Regions from separate parts of the Halobacillus sp. K22 genome, predicted to be linked through region 3. Evidence: riboswitches for the same ligand, from Rfam matches in the RefSeq annotation. Region 3 holds a riboswitch; each other region holds the start of a gene.
What was found. Region 3 has a riboswitch for thiamine pyrophosphate ahead of thiT (energy-coupled thiamine transporter ThiT). Riboswitches for the same ligand answer to the same signal wherever they lie in the genome.

Region 1: it holds a riboswitch for thiamine pyrophosphate, as region 3 does, so the genes downstream of both, ACTWPM_RS18410 (ABC transporter substrate-binding protein) here and thiT (energy-coupled thiamine transporter ThiT) in region 3, are expected to answer to the same signal.
Region 2: it holds a riboswitch for thiamine pyrophosphate, as region 3 does, so the genes downstream of both, tenA (thiaminase II) here and thiT (energy-coupled thiamine transporter ThiT) in region 3, are expected to answer to the same signal.
Region 4: it holds a riboswitch for thiamine pyrophosphate, as region 3 does, so the genes downstream of both, tenA (thiaminase II) here and thiT (energy-coupled thiamine transporter ThiT) in region 3, are expected to answer to the same signal.

Annotation. Positions count from the first base shown of each region.
Region 1 is NZ_JBQQCN010000033.1:15,182-18,567, forward strand. Features, by position in the region: gene ACTWPM_RS18400 (NAD(P)/FAD-dependent oxidoreductase) at 1-405, shown strand, start outside; gene ACTWPM_RS18405 (ATP-grasp domain-containing protein) at 459-1,403, opposite strand; TPP riboswitch at 1,550-1,661, shown strand; gene ACTWPM_RS18410 (ABC transporter substrate-binding protein) at 1,801-2,811, shown strand; gene ACTWPM_RS18415 (thiamine-binding protein) at 2,813-3,106, shown strand; gene ACTWPM_RS18420 (ABC transporter permease) at 3,103-3,386, shown strand, end outside.
Region 2 is NZ_JBQQCN010000017.1:56,916-60,301, forward strand. Features, by position in the region: gene ACTWPM_RS13105 (PucR family transcriptional regulator) at 1-82, shown strand, start outside; gene ACTWPM_RS13110 (DUF3221 domain-containing protein) at 119-646, opposite strand; TPP riboswitch at 742-852, shown strand; gene thiW (energy coupling factor transporter S component ThiW) at 929-1,417, shown strand; TPP riboswitch at 1,423-1,530, shown strand; gene tenA (thiaminase II) at 1,579-2,268, shown strand; gene thiD (bifunctional hydroxymethylpyrimidine kinase/phosphomethylpyrimidine kinase) at 2,265-3,077, shown strand; gene thiM (hydroxyethylthiazole kinase) at 3,068-3,386, shown strand, end outside.
Region 3 is NZ_JBQQCN010000003.1:103,088-106,473, reverse strand. Features, by position in the region: gene ACTWPM_RS03585 (phospholipase D family protein) at 1-581, opposite strand, end outside; gene thiT (energy-coupled thiamine transporter ThiT) at 709-1,275, opposite strand; TPP riboswitch at 1,358-1,456, opposite strand; gene ACTWPM_RS03575 (alpha/beta hydrolase) at 1,549-2,301, opposite strand; gene ACTWPM_RS03570 (SDR family oxidoreductase) at 2,359-3,198, opposite strand.
Region 4 is NZ_JBQQCN010000002.1:149,726-153,111, reverse strand. Features, by position in the region: gene ACTWPM_RS02440 (serine hydrolase domain-containing protein) at 1-610, shown strand, start outside; gene ACTWPM_RS02435 (GNAT family N-acetyltransferase) at 741-1,178, shown strand; TPP riboswitch at 1,317-1,422, shown strand; gene tenA (thiaminase II) at 1,534-2,220, shown strand; gene ACTWPM_RS02425 (hypothetical protein) at 2,314-2,532, opposite strand; gene ACTWPM_RS02420 (n-acetylglutamate synthase) at 2,789-3,127, shown strand; partial or broken gene ACTWPM_RS02415 (potassium channel family protein) at 3,292-3,386, opposite strand, start outside.

The DNA.
Region 1 (3,386 bases), on a different contig from region 3:
GGACTCTGCTATATGAATGACGTCACTGTCTGGACAGCAGGCGTACAGCCGAATTACTTGGTTAGAGAACTTCCTTTTGACAAAGATGTTCAAAATAAGATCATTGTTAATGATTACTATCAAGTTCCAAGCTATCAAAACGTTTACGTAATCGGGGACTGCGCATCTGCCGAACACTCTCCAAGTGCTCAATTAGCAGGGCAACAAGGAGAAAAAGTAGCGGAAGTCATATTGGCCTTTCTTAAAAACCGTGTGCCGGAACCTCCTGGTGAGGTTAAACTAAAAGGCGCTTTAGGTTCTCTTGGTAAGAATGATGGCTTTGGCAACATGCTGCAAAAACCGATGACCGGAGTTTTACCAAGGCTTGCCAAATCAGGAGTCCTCTGGTTAAGCAAACGCCACTAAACTAATTTCTATTTAAGAAAGCCATTTTCCACTGAGGAAAATGGCTTTCTTTATTAAACGCGTACTGGTTCCAGCAGTCGCCCTAAATACTTAGCAAGCTCAAGCATCCCGTACACGCCGGCTTTTTCTTCTGCATCGGAATTATAATTCGTATTCGTGTTTACATCATAAGCGTATAAGTTCCCTTTTTGATCTTGAATAGCTTCAATAGCGGCAACTTGGATATTATTCGCCTGGAGAAAAGCTTCGAAGTCGTCAATAATGGCTGGACGGTAATTTTCCAGAATTTCAAATTTTGCTTTTTCCTGTGATTCTTCTGCGTCGGTTGGGCAGAATTGATCCTCAATTGAGCAGGCATCAGCTGGACACAATTCAAATCCTTCGGAAGTGTCCACTTTCACTCCATAGAGAAACTCCCCGTTTATGAACTCATGACGTACGATATACGGCTCGGGTGCTTCGATATATTGTTGAATTAACGTGACTCCATCGACAGGTTCTTCAAATCCTGAGCCTTCCACATATTCTTTAAGTGCTTCTTTAGAGTGAAACAGCTGCACGCCCTGTCCTTTACCAGCACGGTTATGCTTCGTGATAAATGAATTCATTCCCAGCTGATCTGCAGCTTGCAAAATATTCTCTTTCCCAACAGCGGAGATAGTTTTTGGAGTGCGGATCCCTTGTTGATTCAGTGCCATGTATTGATTTACTTTACTTATTTCAAGGTTCAACGCTTCTGTTCCATTTACGACAGTTCTACCGTGGCGTTCCAGCCAGGAAAGAACCGCCCCCGCAAATTCAGGAGCATAACGGTGGTTTCTCGTGTGAGAGGATGCACTGATCCGATTGTAGAAAATCCCTTCCGGCGGCTCTTCTGTTAAGTCTAATGTACCTTGATCCAGGTGCCATAATTCATATGGCAGTTCTAATTCTTCTAAACGTTCTGTTAAGTGAACGGTCCACTCATCGTTCTCGTGGAGTACATAAATTTTGCTCATAAAAAGGAACTCCCTTTCTGTAATAACAATTTCTTTTATCTTAACATAAAAAACCTATCTGTTTACTAGGAATAAGATTATGATACTTGCTAAATCTACTTCGTTATGGCAGAGTAAAATTATAACGTTGTTCATCAAATTGAATAGTTTGAATGTAGGGGGACCAGTATAGCTGGTTGAGATTGTATCCTTTTATGATACTGACCCTTAGAACCTGAACTGGTTGATACCAGCGTAGGAAACATAAGTAGCCGATATTCTGATCGTTTACTATATATGCACCCTAGGTTATGGTACCAGGGTGCTTTTTTGTATGGATTAAGCTCTTATTACCTCAGACGGTTCCCCCTCTTTTCTATTAATCTCTCTGATGGACATATAATTGGGAGGGAAGCAATTGAAAAAAATAATCACCATTTTAACTGCAGCTTTGTTAGTAACGGCATGCTCATCCAATAACGGCAAGAGTGAAGAAGCTGCAGCCAATCAAGAGGAAATGAATTCGGTTCAGCTGGTACTCGATTGGACTCCTAATACCAATCATACCGGGATCTATGTGGCCCAGGCAGAAGGTTTTTTTAAGGAACAAGGTCTGGATGTAGAAATCATGCTTCCAGGTGAAGCAGGTGCTGATCAGCTCGTTGCTTCCCAGAAGGCCGACTTCGGGATCAGTGCTCAGGAAACATTGACGGAAGCTCGTATTCAGGATATTCCTGTGGTATCGATCGGAGCTATTATTCAGCATAATACCTCAGGTTTTGCCTCTCCTAAAGACAAAGATATTACCTCGCCCGCTGATTACGAAGGAAAGACGTACGGAGGCTGGGGAGCTCCAGTTGAAGAAGCGGTGCTCTCTTCTCTCATGCAAAAAGAAAATGCTGATGTATCCGAGGTTGAGATTGTCAATATGGGAAATACGGACTTTTTCACAGCCGTGGAACGGGATATCGATTTTGCGTGGATTTATTACGGGTGGACAGGTGTGGAAGCCGAACTTCGAGGACAGGAGCTTAATATGCAATATTTAACGGACTACTCTGAGAAACTGGATTATTATACGCCTGTATTAACAACGAGCGAAATGATGATTAATGAAAATCCTGAAACTGTACAAGCATTTATGGCTGCCGTATCAAAAGGGTACGAATATGCAATCGAAAAACCGGAACAGGCGGCTGATATTCTTATTGAAGCTGTACCGGACCTTGATCCAGAGTTGGTAAAAGCCAGTCAAAAATGGCTGTCGCCTAAATATAAGGAAGACGCGGATAAATGGGGCGTCCAAAAGGAGAAAATTTGGAAGAACTACGCTGAATGGATGTACAATCATGACTTGCTTGATGAAAAGCTGAATGCTGAAGAAGCATTCACGAATGAATTTCTACCAGAACCAAAAGGAGGAAAATGAGTTGGCTAATTCACTTGTCAGCATTCAAATCATCCCAAAAACCGAGAAAAACGAGGATGTTATCCCTTATGTAGATCATGCGATATCACTAATTGAAAATTCCGGACTGAAATACGAAGTCCATCCTCTGGAAACAACAATAGAAGGAGAGCTTCCCACAATTTTTTCTTTAATCGAACAAATGAACGAGGCTATGGTTGAAAAAGGGTGCAGGAACGTCATTTCTCAAATTAAAGTGCTTTATCAGCCATCAGGAGCTTCGATGGATGATTTAACATCGAAATATCGAACATGACCCAAAGAATCATCAAAGGATGGAGGCCTGCTTCAGTCCTCCTCCTTTTCATTCTTTTATGGGAGCTCGGCAGTCGGTGGTTTGAAGTACCTGAGTGGCTTGTACCTCCGCCAAGCTTAATTATAGAAACTGGAATAAACAGCTGGGCAGATTACGCTCCACACCTCTTTTCAACCATTCGTTTAACTTTTTTCGGCTTTATGATTGGGGCTGGCTTCGGACTGTTACTCGCGGTCTTGCTTCACCTGCTTCCGTCAGTAAGAGAAGCCCTTTATCCTTT
Region 2 (3,386 bases), on a different contig from region 3:
GCTTTCTTTATTGGATGCAGATGACCTTTTCCTCCTGGAGCTCAGTGTACGTTTATGGATGTTGAAGAAAATTGAAAAATGAGCGCTCCTTCTGCAGAGGAGCCGCTCATTTTATTCGTTATCGATCAGCAACCATTGTTTCTATTTCCTCGTTACTAGAATCAAGTCTAGTTAGTTGGACCTCCCATTTATCTTCTTCTTCACGATACAAAATCAGCTTTACGGCTAACAGTTTGTCACCCTGGATTTCCATTAAAGCTTTTGACAGAGCCTCGGGAGCTTCCATGTCTGCGCCCTCTACTTGGCTCATTTCAAGAACCGTCACCTGCTCTGCTTCAGCCTGAGTGGGGAAGGATTCACGAACTCCACCTTTCACCCACACTTCTACTTGTTTACCTACCCAGCGGTCTTTAGGAGCATCGGAGACCCACATTGCATTAGGATTGCTGTCTGAATCAGAATCCAGGGGAGCCACCACTAGAATTTGGTCCTCTTTCTGTTCCATAACAAATCCGGTAATTTCAGGAGGAGACGGGTTTTCTTGCTCTGGTGGTTCTTTAGGTTGACTATCGGAATTAGAAGTTGGTGCAGCTGCACACCCGGTCAGAATCATAGTTATAATAAACATGCATGCCAAAGCTCTCATAAACTTGCCTGCCTTTCTATTATTTTTTGAATAAATTACCATGACATCTATCAATAACTTTGTTATAGTAAAAAACAACCAAGTGAATCTATGATTATAACTACTAGGGGAGCCTGAATGGGCTGAGAGGAAAGCAAAGAAGCATTCCGACTCTTAACGAACCTGATCTGGTTAACACCAGCGGAGGGAAGTAGTCTACTATTTATTAGACATTACCCTTATAAGTCAGGTCCTTCCCGGGATCTGGCTTTTTGTTTTTCCCCTACGGAAGGGAGGACAGACATGAACAAAACGAGATTACTAACGACAATGGCTGCATTCATTGCGATTGGAACACTTGGTGCCCAGCTGCTCTGGTTTCCAGCAGGAGTTGCAAAGGCTTATCCAGTCCAGCATGCAGTAAATGTGATGGCAGCTGTGACACTTGGTCCATTACCGGCTGTAACCATAGCTTTTATGATCGGTTTATTACGCCTCCTCCTCGGATTAGGTACACTGCTCGCGTTTCCTGGAGGAATGATCGGTGCTTTTCTTGCGGGTATTTTATACAAATGGGTTCAAAATAGAATGGCAGCAGTTGCCGGTGAAGTGCTTGGTACAGGAGTCATTGGAGCCTTATTCGCTGTTCCTTATGCAAATATACTGATGGGCAGCTCGTCTGGAGCTCTGGTATTTCTACCATCCTTCTTGGTCAGCAGCATATCAGGTGCCATGATAGGATGGATCATCGTTTCAAGAGTTAAATTGGAAAAATATATCTTACAACCATAATACACGGAAACTACTAGGGGCGCGAGTGTTCGCTGAGATAAGGAAATAAATTCCTTGGTCCCTTACCACCTGATCTGGATCATGCCAGCGGAGGGAAGTAGTAAGCAGCCTCACCCCCTTCCCCCCCTTAGTAGCTTCCGAATAAATCAGGAGGCATTTTCATGTCATTTACAGAACAGTTAAGACAAGAAAACCACGATATTTTCGAAAGAATTTTTCACCATCCATTTGTTGAAGGAATTGGAAATGGTCGTCTTCCCTCAGAATCTATAGCTCACTATATAAAAGCAGATTACGAGTATTTAAATGCGTTTATGCACATTTATGGAATTGCGATTTCCAAGTCCACTGAACGTGAAGATATTCAATACTTTAACGAACAGGTCAATTTCATCCTTCATAGTGAAGTGCACCCCCATCATAATTTGTGCGAGTATATCGGCATTCGGTATGAAGATCTTCAGGGTTATCCGCTTCCTCCAACCGCTGATCATTATGTGAAACATATGATGTACCATGCTCAAATGGGAGGTCTTGGTGAAATTATTGCCGCACTCCTTCCTTGTCCCTGGACTTATTTAGAAATAGGAAGATATTTGATGGAGGAGTATGAGCCTGACAAAGATCATCCTTTTTATCCCTGGATAAAATTCTATGCCGAAAGCGAGATGCAAATTCTCACGGATCATTTACGAAGCCGGCTGGATCATTTTGCTGAACAGGCTTCAGAAAAAGAACTCAGCCGTATAAGGGATGCGTATCGGAAAAGCTGTCAGCTGGAATGGTCTTTTTGGGAAATGGCTTATACCTGTGAAGGATGGATTGAAGGAAAGGCGGTGGATGTTAAATGAACCACGTTCCATGCGCATTGACTATTGCGGGCACAGATCCAAGCGGAGGAGCAGGTATCCAGGCTGATTTAAAGACATTCCAGGAATTAAAATGCTACGGGATGTCTGTGATCACATCTGCCGTTGCTCAAAACACCACAGGTGTAAAGGACATTCACCACCTCCCTATTGAATTCCTGGAAAAACAACTTCAGTCGATTTCTGAGGATATGCCAGTTCATGCTTTAAAAACAGGAATGGTCGCTCAAAAAGATATGATGAAAGCAATAGCTAATTGGATTCCGGAGACCAACGCTTTATATGTAATGGATCCCGTTATGATTTCTCAAAGTGGTGATTCCTTAAGTGAAGAAGAATCAAGGGAAGTATTACGAAATCATCTGCTTCCTTTGACGACTTTAGTAACCCCCAACATCCCGGAAGCGGAAGAGATAACTGGGAATAGAATTGAAACTGAGGAAGATATGAAAGAGGCGGCTGAAGCTATCGTCAAGAATTTCGGAGCAGGTGCAGCCTTAGTGAAAGGCGGACACAGGGAAGGGTCAGCCATTGATTTTTTATTTGATGGAAATGAGATCCACACCTTCGAGTCAGCTCGCATTAATACAAAAAACACTCACGGGACCGGCTGCACGTACTCCGCAGCGATTACTGCCTACCTGGCACAGGGCCTCTCGTTAGTTGAAGCTGTAAAACAAGCTAAATATTTTGTAACGGAAGCGATTCGGTATTCCTTCGACCTTGGGCATGGAAGCGGGCCGACCAATCATTTTGCTACTCGTGAGGAGGTTTCTAACAAATGGATGTAAATATCATTAAGGAAGTACGGCAAAAGCAGCCGCTGATTCACCATATTACGAACCAGGTGGTCATGAACTTCAGCGCAAACGGTTTACTTGCTTTTGGTGGTTCACCCATCATGGCACATGCCAGAGAAGAGGTTCAGGATGTAACACGTCTGGCTGATGGGGTCCTTCTTAATATAGGAACGTTAACAGAAAACCAGGTAAGCGCTATGATTTTAGCGGGGCAGGCAGCTAATGAGGCAGGTGTCCCTGTGGTAGTGGACCCAGTTGGTGCAGCTGCCACTAAGTACCGCTCGAAAAGCATTCAAACCA
Region 3 (3,386 bases):
GGATTACCGATCCAGCCTTCACCGTCTGTACCTGTCCAGGAAAAAAACAAACGCCAGATGCTGGAGTAGACAGGATTGGAATCTCGCAGCTGATTCAGGTTGGTTAACACAACATCGACTCCCGCATCCTCCAAACGGCGGATGGTCTCAGACTCATAGGACCCATAAATCGTGTTAATCTGATCGGTAATAAACACAACTTTAAGATCAGGAACTTCTTCTTTCTGCCGAACAATCGCATTTACCAGATTTTCTGAGATCGCAGGAAAGTCGTTCTTTCCATTCGTATAACCATTAAATAAAAACATATCTGCGACAATAAAGTCATCAGCTTCAGCGATCGTGTTGTTTAACTCTTGAAAGATTTGCCGATCGTACACCGTTTCCCCTGATTCATTTTCGTAAGTCAGATCATAAAAGAATTCGATATCATCCATGGAATGGACATCTCCCTGATAAGAAACTCCCTCAGGAAGTGCCTTCCAGGATGTATGATAACCGATCGTAATTGAAAGAATAGTTATAAATGCCAATATAATCCAAAAGACCTTGCTTTTATGTAATTTCTTTAGTTTTTTCACATTTTACCCCCCCTTTTTTAAACACTTTACAGTTTAGCCCTAATCCTTTTGGCTCAAACCTGGTAAATAATAGGTTAATACACCTAAAAAACCCTGACTAGAGAGAGGGACTCTAGTCAGGGTTTCATTATCTGATAATTAACTTTGGACGCTTAACAAATAGTAAACTGACCACCAGGGCGCTCAGGATAAATGCAGGCAGCATATAACCACCGTTATAGAGCAGGGAATATAACCAAACCGGCTGCCCTTCTGGTGCAAACTTCCCGTAAAATATGATACCGGCAATAAAGTGGCCAATAAATCTAAGGGAGCTGCCAATGAGACAGCCGAGAGCTATCCACATGACTAACGACTTTTTATGATTCTCTTTTATCGAATGCCATAGCGGTTTGGCTACCACTCCAGCAAGGCCGATGACGGCAAAAGCCAATATATAGTCGATAATGGTTTGAACGGGGGTAATGATTATGGCTCCAGTCAGGATTTGATAGAAGCCCAGTAACAATCCGGTTAACACTCCGCCTCTCACACCCCAGCGGAAGGCCATAATAAAGACCGGCACCATAGCGAATGATATTGATCCGCCCTGAGCCCACAGCTTAAAGGATAAAAACGGAATTATATCGAGCAAGATGGCAAGTGCTGAGAAAATCGCCACCTCTACCATAAATAGTACTCTTCTGTTTTGCATTGTATCCTCTCCTTTTAAAGACACAAAAAAAGCAATGCCAAAAGGGAAGCTTCCTGATGGAGGATTCCCGACTGCATTGCACCATCAAAAAAGCCGCCATCCCTGCGTCAGTATTAACTGACAGGTTCTAAGGGTCTGAACATCGTTCACTCTCAGCCGGAAGGCTCCCCTTGAAGGCTTTATACCGTTACTTTTCTTGATATATTCCATATTATAGTAGATTTACTTTTAAGTTTCAACTAATCTGTCTTAGCGCCCCTGAAAGTCGGAGAGTTATCCCATTGTCTTTGCATACATTTCAAAGAATTCAAGACTTCTCTCTATAATTAGATCCTGGTCGTGATCAAGCGTAGCCACATGGTAGCTATTTTCTAAATGAACAATTTCTTTGTGCTCTGAAAAAACGGAATCAAAGATCATCTCTGAGTTATGAGGTGGAACCACATGGTCTTCATCCGAAACAAATATTAAAATCGGACAATGCACACCTGAAAGACCTTCTTCAACCCGGGTCATTAAGGTAAGCAGCTGATTTACTGAACTTACAGGCGTTCTCTCATAAGCCAGTTCTTCCACTTCCGGATTTTTAATATCGGAACCAATGGCATCTATAAAACGCTCTTCCATGGCGACTGTTCCTTCCATTGCCGGGATTTTTATAGCCGCATTAATAGGAATGACGCCTTTAATATCTGGAAATTTTTCAGCGATATGAAGAGCTAATGTACCCCCCATGGATAAACCGACCACAAAAATCATGTCGCAGCGTTCTTTCAGCCAATGATAGCCATCTTCTACGGACTCGATCCAGTCCTCATAGGTCGTGGTTTCCATATCTTCAGGTGTAGTTCCGTGGCCTTTTAATCGCGGACCGAAAACGGTATATCCTTCCCTAGCATAAGCTTCCGCCAGCGGCCTCATGCTTTGAGTGGTTCCAGTAAATCCATGAGAAATGAGGATACCTACTTCATTACCTTCGAAGCGGATTTCCTCTGCTCCTTTTAATATAATTGGTTGTTCTGCCATGACCGATCTCCCCTTTCATTTCCTTCTGTACTGTTACCCATATTTTGGATTACGAAACTAGGAGGATCGTATTTGACTCAGAATCAGCTTTTCAAGCCATGACCAGGGAAGAATCCTTTTCAAGGCAATATTTAACCGGACACCGGGGCCAATCGGATACCGAAGTCTGGATAGGCTGTCCTTATCAGCCAGCTTAGTCATTAACCGGGACACATCGCCAGGGTCACTCCGTTTCCCCTGCTGCATAGCTTTCCAAAGATCTTTCATATAATCGGCGTATGGTGATTCAGGGTTGTGGGTCTCCTCAGGAAGCTCCATTCCAGATGACCAAATATTCGTTTGGTAGGATCCAGGCTCAATGAGAGCCACATCGACTCCAAATGGTTTCATTTCGAGCCGCAGACTCTCGGAAAACCCTTCAAGTGCATGTTTGGATGCAACATAGGCGGATAATCCCGGAAAGCCGATTAAACCACTCACACTACTGACATTCATGATCTTTCCGCTTTTCTGGCGTCTCATAATTGGCAGGACGGCTTGTGTTACGCGAATTACACCAAATACGTTTGTTTCAAATTGACGTCGGTACGCTTCGATAGGAACTTGTTCAACAAATCCACCCAAAGCATAACCGGCGTTGTTGACTAATATATCAATGCGTTCAGCCTGCTGCACTCGATTCTCGAATTCAAATAATGAGAAAGAATCGGTCACATCAAGCGGCCAAATTTCAATTCGGCGAGTGATTTCTTCGTCTATATCTCCTGAAAAAAATGCCTTGGCTTTATCCATATTTCTCATTGTGGCTATCACGTGAAATCCTTTTTCAGCGCACTTTACGGCGGTTTGAAAACCAAAGCCGCTAGAAGCACCCGTAATTAATACCGTTTTTTTCATTCAATCGCCTCCTAATCAGCGTCTGTTTAAAATTCGATAAAACGATCATTTTCCCCTTTTTTTAATGGCCATGTTAAAGTTTATTGCTGATTTTCATAAGACCCTTATTGCGCAATCGGGCCGTATAGTTGAAGACTCAGTTTCGAGATATTTTGTAGAGAAAGGGGCTCCAGGGAACGACTCGCTTT
Region 4 (3,386 bases), on a different contig from region 3:
TTTTCTGCCTTTATTTCAGGAAGATCCAATGAAATTCTCACCTGGAGAAAGGTTTCATTATAACAATGCCGGATATATTCTTTTGGGGCTGATCATTGAGGAACAAACGGGAAGGTGTTTTACAGAATATATAGAATCAGAAGTCTTTAGTAAGTGTAACATGGAAGAGTCGGGGTACTTTTCATTAGATCAGCTTCCTGGAAATACAGCGGCAGGATATATTGACAACCACAAGGAGAATACGTGGAGAACGAATATTTATTCTATTCCTAAAAAGGGAGGTTCTGATGGGGGTGCTTTTGTTACAGCTCCTGACATGATGAAGTTGTGGGAAGCATTATTTGACTATAGGCTTATAAATGAAGGGACTACCCGAAAATTACTTTATCCTCATGTACTGGTGAACGGAGAAGTCCATTATGGTTATGGAATCTGGGTGAATCAAAAGAATGACCATGCACACAAATACCACGTCATGGGCTATGATCCTGGAGTAAGCTTCAGAGCCTCTATCTATCCAGATTCGAATTTAAAAATCGTCATCCCTTCCAATATAGAAACGGAGCCATTCGAAATCACGAAAGCCATTGAAGACTTTTTATTAAAATAAAGTGTTTTTGGAAGACGAGAAGTTTATGGAGATCAGCTTTTTCATTTTAATAATCACGTAAAATGTTTATTAGTATCATCTGGTCATGTAAAATGATGTGAAATACTTCTGAAAGGCTGGGGACTTATAAATGGATGCTGTGACTGTGAAAGAGCTTAAGTCTAGTGAAGAAATACTGCAAGGATTCCCTGTTATGAGCCAATTGCGCCCCCATTTAGATGAAAATACATATCTGGAATTAGTATTAGAGGCTAGAGAAGTAGATAGGTATCGAATGCTTGCATTAATGCAAGGTGGTAAGGTAGTAGCGATAACTGGTTTTAAACCGATGACTACGCTTTATTATGGGAGGTTTGTTTGGGTTTGTGACTTAGTCACAGATCAAAGCTATCGATCGAAAGGATATGGGGAAAAGCTGCTTACTTACGTACATACGTGGGCAGAAGAAAATGGGTTTGAGAGTGTGGCTTTGTCCTCAGGATTACAGCGCACAGATGCCCATCGCTTTTATATGGATAAGCTGGAGTATGACAAAGTTAGTTATGTTTTTAAAAAATCACTAACATAATAGAAGAAGTAATCTTAAAGGGGAAGCTGCCACTTTTTCTAAGTTCCATGAGGAATACAACTCACGTTTAATTTAGCTTTGAGAAAACTTGTTCTTTTATTACGCCTATGTTCTAATGTTAGTAACGACTTTATAACATACTTTTACTAGGGGAGCCATAGAGTTTGGCTGAGAAAAGCAGAAGCTTTGACCCTTATTACCTGATCTGGATCATACCAGCGGAGGGAAGTGAAGCGGACCGATGAATTTTGTTCTATTGATACTTATGACGCCCGCTCCTTCTCTGAAGGGGCGGGCTTTTTATTTTGGAAAGAAGATTGTGGTTTCAACAAATAAACCTTAAGGAGGAGAAATAATGTTTACCGATCGTCTTTATAGAAGTGCACAGCCAATCTGGGAGTCTTACCTGCATCATCCTTTTGTGAAAGGAATCGGGGATGGCAGTCTCGAGCTGGATAAATTCAAATTCTTTATGCGCCAGGATTATTTGTATTTGATCGACTACTGCCGGGTGTTTGCCTTAGGGGCTGTAAAAGCGAAACGCCTGGACACCATGACCATGTTTTCTGAATTGCTTCATTCCACGTTATCTGAAGAAATGGAGCTTCACCGTAACTATGCAGAAAAGATTGGAATCAGCCGGGAGGAGCTTGAAAATACAGAACCTGCAGCTACACTTCTCGCTTATACGAGCTATATGCTAAGTAAAGCCAACCAGGGCTCAGAAGCAGAAGTAACCGCCTGTGTCCTTGCCTGTACGTGGAGTTATCATGTGATCGGTACGGAATTAAATAAGCTTGAGCGGAATGAAAAGCATGAGTTTTACGGGGACTGGATTGATATGTACGCTTCTGAAGAGTTTGCTGAACTGGCTGCCTCTTTAAAAGAGCTGATGAACGAACTTGCAGACGATCTTCCTGAAAGGGAAAAAGCCCACCTTGAAGAAATATTTATTCATACAAGCAAACTGGAGTATTTGTTCTGGGACATGGCCTACAATGAGACGATGTGGGTGGATGGGGAAAGTTTTCTTAATAGTTGAACGATGTGATATTTAATAAAGGGGGCGATCCTATTAGGATTGCCTCCTTTTTATTTGGGTGAGTTATGAGGACGTAATAACAGCCATACTTGATTATTCTTCCTTCACATCACAATCATATAAGTAAGCTACTAATTTATTAAAATCTTTATCAGAGGAACATTCAATTTGCAAATCAATAAAGGTCATCACCACTTCTTCATCATCAAACGGGAAATGGCTGTTATCTACGTTGCTAAGGATGTCCCGGTTAGAAAGTCCCTTACCTCGTAATACCTCAACGGCTTGCTGCATGGAAGATACTTCTGCCATTTAAAATGCCTCCTTGGAAAATTTAGTTCCTTACCTGTTATTTTCCCGTTTAAGTCCGTTAGATAACTAGGATGGTTGAGAAAAATTGGAAGGACGACAAGGATCGAAAATGTTAGATCCTTGTATTTATTAATACTATAAAGGATGGATATTATCCTGCTTTCATCGTTATTATCATGAATTACTTACTCCATTATTGGAATTTTGCAAATAATATGGTAGTGTTTAAAGTCATAATTTCAAGGAGGTACACTTAATGATAGATTATAATAACCGTCAATTTGTATCCGTAGAGAATACGGAAAGTGGTGAAGTTTCTTCTAAAACACATTTTCGCTACTATCAAGAAGGGAACATTCTCCATGCCGATTACTCCGGTGGAGAGGTAGCTAAAGGGAAGTTAATAGGAATAGTAAATGATGATGATACGTTGGAATTCAGATATAATCATGTGAACACATCCAATGAAATCCGGGGAGGCAAGTGCGCATCGGTTCCACACTTTAACTCTGAAGGGAAGATAGAATTGCACGAAGAGTGGCAGTGGCTTGATCATGATCAAACAAAAGGAAAATCGATCATCAGCGAAGTTTGATAGGGTTATTACATAGAGCGGCTTTTTTAAAAAAAGTATGGTTTGAAATAATCCTCGCTTACGATTTGTTGATCGCTAATTTTTCATTAAATAATGCCTTAAAACAGTGGTTATAAGATAAACCTGCTGTTTTAAGGCTTTCGAAGTCTTGTAATATTTACAGGTCAGTCATCAACAATAAGGTTCTTCTCGAATCGATTGATATCTTTGTCCCCACCGATAACAATTAAAATGTCGCCTTCCACAATTTCTTCAGTGG